2 regions of the Lachnoclostridium phytofermentans ISDg genome follow, and region 2 is predicted to be linked to the other one. Evidence: a T-box and tRNA genes for the amino acid it is inferred to sense, from the RefSeq annotation. Region 2 holds a T-box; the other holds one or more tRNA genes.

Region 1 (4,816 bases), 1.5 Mb from region 2:
CAGTCTGCCAAGTACTTTCCACCGATGATATGATATTCTGCATAAAGATAGAAGGGATGGAGGATATCACTGCATTAAAGACGATACAAACTACTACAATCGGTAACATAACTGGATAAAATTCAAATAATGTTTTTATCAGGCGCTTTAGTACACCTTTTCGCTTGATTACTGGCTTATTCTGCATCCTGATCACCTACCTTATTCTGTGATAAATAAACTTCTTGATAGATATTGTTGCTCCTAATTAGTTCCGCATGAGTTCCAATAGCATTAATAGTACCGCCCTCCATAACAATAATGCGGTCAGCATCTTCTACAGACGCTGTTCTCTGAGCAATAATAATTTTTGTTGTCTCAGGGATAAACTCTTTTAACGATTTTCTAATCAAAGCATCTGTCTTCATATCAACTGCACTCGTAGAATCATCCATTATAAGGATCTTAGGGTTTTTTAGTAGTGCTCTGGCAATACATAGACGCTGCTTTTGTCCACCTGATACATTGGCACCGCCCTGTTCAATATAAGTATCGTATCCATCTGGAAATCTTGATATAAATTCATCCGCCCCAGCTAACTTACATGCTTCTACAAGCTCTTCCTCTGTTGCTTCTTTATTTCCCCAACGAAGGTTTTCCTTAATCGTACCGGAAAATAAAACATTTTTTTGTAAAACCACTGCTACTTGATTACGAAGGGAATCTAGGTCATATTTTTTTACATCTTCACCACCAACTTTTACAACGCCTTTCGTAGCATCATAAAGTCGAGGGATTAATTGAATCAAGGATGATTTTGAAGAACCAGTACCACCAATAATTCCTATCGTCTCGCCTGATTTAATATGAAGATTAATTTCTTCAAGGGACATACGTTCTGCTTTCTTTGAATATTTAAAACTTACCTGTTCAAAATCTATTGAGCCATTCTTTACTTCCTTAAGACTAAGTTCTGGACTCGTTAGAGTACTTTCCTCCTGTAAAACTTCTACGATACGGCTTGCTGACTCACTAGCAATTGTAATCATGACAAATACCATAGATAACATCATTAAGCTACTTAAAATCTGGAAGCTATAAGTAAGTAATGCAGAAAACTGTCCTACATCTAAATCAAGACCTCTTGATGTAATGATGGTGTAAGAACCAAAGTATAAAACGAAAACCATAACAGTATATAAACAAAACTGCATCAAAGGATTATTAAAAGCCAAAATCTTTTCTGCTCTTGTAAAATCAGCACATACATCTCCCGCTGCTACTTCGAATTTACTCTTTTCGTAATCTTCTCTAACATAAGATTTTACTACACGCATACCTTTTACATTTTCCTGAATGGAATTATTCAGTACGTCATACTTACGAAATACCTTTTTAAATAGTGGCATTACTTTTCGAATGATAAAAAATAAGCCAAACCCAAGGACAGGTACAACGAATAGAAAGATAAACGCCATTTTACCACCCATGACAAATGCCATGGTAAAGGAAAAGATAAGCATTAAAGGACATCTGATTGCCGTACGAATTATCATCATGTAAGCATTCTGAACATTTGATACATCAGTAGTAAGTCTAGTAACTAATGATGATGCGGAAAAACGATCAATATTTTCAAATGAATACGTTTGAATCCTATAAAATAAGTCTTTTCTTAAATTACGCGCAAAGCCTGTGGAGGCAGTAGCACAAGCAGTACCAGCTATTGTTCCGAACATTAGTGATAGTAAAGCCATTACTACTAAAAGAAGACCATATCTTGCAATAACACCAAAATCGCATCCAGCTTTTATTTGATTTACGAGTTTTGCTGTAATAAAAGGTATGGTACATTCCATCATAACCTCAAATGAAACGAATACAGGAGCTTTGATGGAATGCTTTTTAAATTCCCGTATACTTTTAGCAAGTACTTTATACATTGACATTGCTCATCTCCTTTACATTTTTCTTATTAATTGACAGCTTTCTGTATTAAGAAATAATTTCGGACTTTCTCTATTTTTCTTTCATTTTGACACTTTATAGCTAAGACCAAAAAAAAAGCGCAGTCAGACCTTAATATCTGGACTTACGCAAGAAAGCTGCTCGATATAACTATTTTATATAAATAAAATTTATTTGTCAAATTATCTATGGGTTCAATTTTATATTTTTTATTATATAGGCATATTTCTACGGAAACTGTTTACTTATTCTTAACAACTTCTTGGCGCTTTATAATGATCTTCCCCTCATTACTTAGCATTGTATATCTTATGAGACTATACGTATTATTAAGTTTTCAGATAAAAATGCTGATAAAAGATCACTGAGTGAAAGATAAAAAAGTCTCTCACTCAGTATTTCAAATCTGTATTTCACAAATATTCATGACTAGTCTAATGCTAAAATGAGAACCAAATGTATTAAGTATCTTAATTATACAATTTAATCACGAAATGTTTTTAATGCATCTATGGTCTCTTGAAGTAACTCATCTAATGTCCACCCAAGTATGTCCGCACCTCTTTCAATTACTTCACGGGAACAGCCTGCTGCAAAGCCTTTGCTTTTATACTTTTTCTTAACAGACTTAAGTTCCAGGTCCTGAACACTTTTGGATGGTCTCATAATCACCACTGCTCCGATAAGTCCTGTAAGCTCATCTACCGCATAAAGGATTTTTTCCATCTCATGCTCTGGTTTTATATCTACCGTAATACCATAGCCGTGACTTGCTGCAGCATGGATTATTCTCTCATCTACCCCACGCTCTCTCATTATCTCTTGCTCTTTGATGCAATGTTCGTCCGGAAATTGCTCAAAATCTAAATCATGCAGTAATCCAACAATTCCCCAAAAATCTTCTTCCTCATTATATCCTAATTTTTTAGCAAAATACTTCATTGTCTGCTCAACAATCTGAGCATGCTCTAGATGAAATTCTTCTTTATTAAATTCTGTTAGAAGTTTCCATGCTTCTTCACGTTTCATTCCTTACCTCATTTCTGCGCTACTCTTCTTGCTTGCAATACAACTATATCATATTTTTAGGTGCTGCGCTGGCAAAAATTATTGATTCTTATCTTGTTTCCTGTTACGGTACCGCCTGGATTCGAACCAGGATTAAGAGTTTATGGGACTCCCGCCTTCCTCTTGGCCACGACACCCAATGAATTAAAATGATCATTCATTACTTTTATTTAAAATATCCATTGCTTTGGATTGCTTTCTTTCTTAAATCGGTTAGTCGATCCAATGCTCCAATTAAGGTTTCATCCTTCTTTGCAAAGTGAAGCCTAATAAGGTGATTCACCTCTTCTTTAAAGAAGCTAGAGCCTGGTACTGCTCCTACACCAACTTCTCTGGCTAACCATTCACAAAATCTTACGTCGTCTTTTACATTAAATTCAGAAACATCCACTAATACATAATATGCTCCTTGTGGATCTGTAAAGTTTAGTTTCAAATCAGACAATCCACCAATAAACAGATCTTTTTTCTGTGTATAATGTTTTTGTAGCTCTTTATAATATTCTTCACCAAAATTAAGCCCTACAACCGCTGCTTCCATTAAAGGTGCTGCTGCTCCAACCGTTAAAAAGTCATGGACTTTTTTTACCCTTTCTATTACAAAAGGACTTGCTATTACATATCCTAAACGCCAACCAGTGATGGAATATGTTTTGGATAGCGAACTACATATGATCGTTCTTTCCCTCATACCAGGCAAGGTCGCCATATAAATATGTTGATTAGGCTCGTATATGATATGTTCATATACTTCATCAGTAATAACATAAGTATCATATTTTATTGCAAGGTCTGCAATAATTTTTAATTCATCGTAAGTAAATACTTTACCGCAAGGATTCGATGGATTACATAAAATTAATGCCTTTACACCTTTTTTAAATGCATCTTCTAGCTCATTTGCATCGAAGGAAAAGGCAGGAGGCTTTAGTGGTACATAGATAGGTTCCGCACCGGAAAGTATGACATCAGCACCGTAATTTTCATAAAAAGGAGAGAATATAATTACTTTATCCCCAGGATTTGTTACTGTCATCATTGCTGCCATCATTGCTTCTGTACTTCCACAGGTAACTACAATCTCAGTATCTGGATTAATCTTCATTCCAGAAAACTGTTCCTGTTTCTTAGCAAGAGCATACCTAAAATTCTCAGCTCCCCATGTAAGTGCATATTGATGAGGACCTTCTCCTGCTATGTTAGCAAGTCTATCTGTGATCTCTTTGGGTGGATTAAAATCCGGGAACCCTTGAGATAAATTAATGGCATCGTATTGATTCGATATTCTGGTCATTCTACGGATAACAGAATCCGAAAAATTGGCAGTTCGTTCACTTAATGGTTTCATAAATTTTTCCTTTCCTGTGCACACTCTTTGTATTAACATGTTTGTCGTTTAAGAGCACAAACTTGTATGCACCATTCCTATGCTAAATATGTCTTATGTCGATTTAATATCTCCCTCTCATCAAAGGCTCTTTTCATCTGCCGCATCAATTCTAAATTCTGTGGTGCAGTCTCCTTCAGGTAAAAAATCCTTTTGCTTAATCCAATACCATGCTCTCCAGAGGTCAGTCCTCCGAGTAAAAATGCTTTCTGATATATAGCATTCAGATGTTCCTGCAATTCTTTTTCCCATTTGTCATCGCTTCGGTTACCTCTTACCATACAAAGATGGATGTTTCCATCCCCAGCATGGCCAAATCGAATCATCCTCATCCCTGATTTTTTCTCATATTCACTTACATAAGATATAAATTCAACGATTTTATTTACTGGTACCACTAAATCAACTGGTTCC
Region 2 (4,816 bases):
ACCATTTCATCAAAAAGTGCAACAGGAATACCATCATTTCTAGTGGAACCTTTTTTCTTATCCTTACTCCAACCATTTAGTAAACGATATTCCTCCACGTCCATGGATATAATATTAAGGTGAAGATTCGGGTCTTTCAAGTAATCCTTAATCTGATAAAGTTCAGGAAAAATCTGATATGCAACTCCTGTTTTTGGTGACTTTCTTGGCTTTGATACTTCACCGGTTTCTTCATTTACCCAACTTAACCATTTGGTATGAGCCACCGGATAAACGATAGTTACCTCATATTCAGGAAGATAAACTTCTAGTTTTCTACGGAGTTTATGAAATTGCCTAGTCTGAATTTCTATGATATGATTCTCAATTAAAATATCAGCCACAAAGTTTTTCACCTTTTGCTCATGACAGGCTGTATCTGGTGAATAATAATGCTTTAAAACGGAATGGATCGTTTTCTCACTTAAGGTACCAATTCCGTTTTCTTGTAGGGCTTGGTCAATGACTTGGGAGCAGGAGATTTGAAATAATTCTTGGTTCATGGCATGATATCCTCTCTTTATAATTAAGAATAGAATACCTTAGTTTTCTTATGGATGCAATAAGAAAGGTTTAATACGGATGGAGTTATATAGGGAGTATTTAAGGGAGATAAAGTTTCTTTCCTCAAATCATTGCAATTTCCTCTATACAGGTATAAAAATGTAGGGTATAGTATTAGAATGAAAAACCATCCTTTCAAGTAAATTTTATTAATGCTTTATGCTATGTTATTATAATCTTATAAATTTGCATGACTAGACGTTAGAATAGACCTATATATTTTAGTTAATCAATGAAAGAACCATGAAAAATTAAGTGATACCGATGTTTTTGAAGAAAACACATCATAATAAATATAAATAACAGGAGGATTACTATGAGAGAAAAAGAGATCGCAGGAGAATTACTTTCCTATATTAAAAAATCAGCATCACCTTATCACGCGGTATTAGAAGGAATTACTATGCTTGACGAAGCAGGCTTTATAGAGCTTGATTTTCGTAAGACTTTTTGCTTAAAAGCAGGTGGTAAGTATTATACCAAACCTTTTGGAACTACCTTATTTGCATTTACCATTGGCAATCAGGTGACAAATACGCAGCAGTTTCGCTTAGCTTCTGCACATACAGACCATCCATGCCTTCATGTGAAACCAACTGCAGAGTTAACTAGCAAAGGGTATTTACGAGTTAATACAGAAATATATGGTGGTCCAATTTTAAATACTTGGCTTGATCGCCCACTCTCTATTGCTGGTAGAGTAGCACTTAAGAGTGAAAATCCATTTGCTCCAGAAACTAGGGTAATTCGTGTAGATAAGCCGTTTTTAACAATTCCTAACCTTGCAATTCATATGAATAAAGAGGTAAATAAAGGTGTAGAGTTAATGAGGCAGACAGATATGCTTCCACTCATGGGTGTATTAAATGAGACATTAAATGAAAAATCTTATTTTATAGAGTTTTTAGCAAAAGAGCTTTCAGTTGAGGTTAGTGACATTTTAGACTTTGACCTATATGTTTTCTGTGCTGAGGACGGATTGCTACTTGGTATGAACGAAGAGTTTATACAGAGTCCAAGACTTGATAATCTTACTTCCTGTCATGCATTACTTCGTGGTATTATTGATGGAAACCGTGAGGATGGTATCAACGTTATCGGTTTATTTGATAATGAGGAAATTGGAAGTGAAACGAAGCAGGGAGCAGATTCTGCATTGTTTTCAATGTTCCTTGAGAAGATTTATCAAGCATTAGGTTATGATAGAGCTGCGCTAAATGATTCTATCTTAAGCAGTTTTCTCATCTCTATGGATGTGGCTCATGCTCTTCATCCAAGCAAGATAGATAAATATGATCCAGTGAATTATGCACTAATGAATGATGGTGTAGTATTTAAGATTAGTGGAAATCAGCGTTATACCTTTGATACAGAAGCGATTGCATCCATGGTTATGCTATGTGACAAATACAACATTCCTTATAAGAAATTTGTGAATCATTCTGATGTAATCGGTGGTGGTACAATGGGACCGATTATCTCCTCATGGCTACCAATGAAGACTGTAGATATTGGTATTCCAATGCTAGCGATGCACTCTGCTAGAGAGCTTATGGGTACCAAAGATCAGAAGGCATTAGTTGATCTTGCTACCGCATTTTTTATGGAATAAATGACAGCAATTTACTTTAGTATTCATAATATATACACCCACAATCCCATGATATGTGAAAAGTCACAAAAGGAAGGTTTGATTAAAAGACTTTCTTGACATATTTCACAAAGTTTGCTATAATTCATTTGGTCGGTATCGAGAAGGTATTGTCCGGAGGATGAAGCATTGGGGAATGTTTAGAGGGCGAAGCTATTAAAAAAATAAGATTGATGAACCGGTGTATTACAGTACAGCACTTATAATTCTTGTATGGGGACGAGAACAGCTGTAAGGAAGAATACAAGTTTCATCAATCTTATTTTATTTTTACTAGGATAAGTTTACGAAATGTATTTTTTTGTTTTAAAAAAGAGTACCTATAAGTTTATAAAATATGTAAAATAGGATAAAATAGTAGAAGAAATTTAATTTGGAATACCGTCTCAAGACAATGCAAAATGCTAAACTGTAGTAATTATATTCATGAAATGAAGTTAAAAATTTTTTCTAATAAATTTACAAGCGAATTAAGTGAGTTTAGAAAGAAAATAATTATATAAGTAATAAATAAAGCATATTTTATTAAGTTTATGAACGCTCTTATTTTTATTTGCATATTAATCCTTTCACATTGACAAACAGGGGATAGTGGTATATCCCTATTACTAAAATATTAATTGAGGTAGTTGTTTATGATTGGAATACCCTTGACAAATATAAACTAGAAATGTATACTTGATGCAAATTCATATAAAAAATGCTGAGAAAAGAAGAGTATATATGGAATGCTGAACAGAGAACCTTGCCGGAAGAAATTCTTAAGTGCTGAGAGCAGGGGACAGTGGAACATATAGAAGATGGTCTTGGAGCTGCGTAGCTGAGGTTTTAAGCTTAGGTTACGACGTATTCACACGTTAACGTGAGAGACTGTGTTAGCAGTCGGTAAGATACTAGCTGAAAAGTTAGTATGAATTAAAGTGGCACCACGGGAGATACTCTCGTCTTTAAATAGACGGGGGCTTTTTTTATTTTTAGGCTTGTTTTACAAGCAGGCACCCTATTCTTTATTTTTAAGAAAAAACCACATAATAGTCGTAATGGGTGTTAGAGAGTGTTAATTTGTATTATTTTATACCATTAAACTAACTATAAATATAAGGAGGAGATGTTATGAGCAAAAAGCCATATTACATCACAACTGCAATTGCATATACATCAGGTAAGCCGCACATTGGAAATACCTATGAAATCGTGCTTGCGGATAGTATTGCAAGATTTAAGAGATTGGAAGGTTATGAGGTATTCTTCCAGACAGGAACCGATGAGCATGGACAAAAAATTGAGGAAAAGGCTGCAGAAGTAGGAGTTTCTCCAAAAGAGTTCGTAGATAAGGTAGCAGGTGGAATTAAAGACATTTGGGATTTAATGAATTCTTCTTATGATAAATTCATTCGTACAACCGACGTGGATCATGAAAAACAGGTTCAGAAGATCTTTAAGAAGTTATATGATCAGGGTGATATCTACAAAGGTAATTACGAAGGAATGTATTGTACTCCATGTGAGTCCTTCTTTACTGCTTCCCAGCTTGTAAATGGAAAATGTCCTGACTGTGGAAGAGAGTGTCAGCCAGCAAAAGAAGAAGCGTATTTTCTAAAGCTTAGCAACTATACGGGGAGGTTAATTGATCATATCAATACACATCCAGAGTTTATTCAGCCAGAATCCAGAAAGAATGAGATGATGAACAACTTCTTATTACCTGGATTACAGGATTTATGTGTATCCAGAACCTCTTTCAAATGGGGTATTCCAGTAGACTTTGATCCGAAACATGTTATTTATGTATGGATTGATGCGTTAAGCAACTATATCACTGGTATTGGTTATGACTGTGATGGAAATTCTACTGAGCAGTTTAATAAGTTCTGGCCAGCGGATTTACACTTGATTGGTAAGGATATTTTACGTTTCCACACAATTTATTGGCCAATCATGTTAATGGCACTTGATTTACCATTACCAAAGCAGGTATTTGGTCATCCTTGGTTATTACAGACGGATCCAAATGCAAAAGACGGTTCTGGCGTGAAGATGAGTAAGTCCAGAGGTAACGTATTATATGCCGATGATTTAGTTGAATTCTTTGGTGTAGATGCAGTTCGTTACTTCGTACTTCATGAGATGCCATTTGACAATGATGGTGTGATTAACTGGGAGCTTATGGTAGATCGTATGAATTCCGATCTAGCGAATACCTTAGGAAACTTAGTAAATCGTACGATTTCAATGTCAAATAAGTACTTTGAAGGTGTTGTAAATAAAACTGACGTAACAGAGCCAGTAGATGCAGACCTAATTGAAGTTGTAACAAAGACGAGAGATAAAGTGGTTGCAAAGATGGCAAACCTTCGTGTTGCAGATGCAATTTCTGAGATCTTTACGTTATTTAAGAGATGTAATAAATATATTGATGAAACGATGCCATGGGCTCTTGCAAAAGAGGAAGAAAAGAAGGCTAGACTTGAAAACGTATTATATAACTTAGTTGAGAGTATCTGTATTGGTGCTAATCTTTTAGAGCCATTCTTACCAGAATCCGCAGAGAAGATTTTAGCA

Evidence for each region. The T-box of region 2 lies ahead of metG (methionine--tRNA ligase). A T-box ahead of a tRNA ligase gene usually reads a tRNA of that ligase, here a tRNA-Met.
Region 1: it has a tRNA-Met gene. The T-box ahead of metG (methionine--tRNA ligase) is inferred to sense a tRNA for this amino acid. The anticodon was not compared.

What each region holds. Positions count from the first base shown of each region.
Region 1 covers NC_010001.1:1,558,325-1,563,140, reverse strand. The annotation lists gene CPHY_RS06505 (ABC transporter ATP-binding protein) at 1-187, opposite strand, end outside; gene CPHY_RS06500 (ABC transporter ATP-binding protein) at 177-1,922, opposite strand; gene CPHY_RS06495 (hydrolase) at 2,431-2,976, opposite strand; tRNA gene CPHY_RS21650 (tRNA-Met) at 3,083-3,152, opposite strand; gene CPHY_RS06490 (pyridoxal phosphate-dependent aminotransferase) at 3,182-4,363, opposite strand; gene CPHY_RS06485 (FAD-binding oxidoreductase) at 4,441-4,816, opposite strand, start outside.
Region 2 covers NC_010001.1:37,176-41,991, forward strand. The annotation lists gene CPHY_RS00175 (hypothetical protein) at 1-542, opposite strand, end outside; gene CPHY_RS00180 (M18 family aminopeptidase) at 920-2,215, shown strand; T-box leader at 2,951-3,206, shown strand; gene metG (methionine--tRNA ligase) at 3,368-4,816, shown strand, end outside.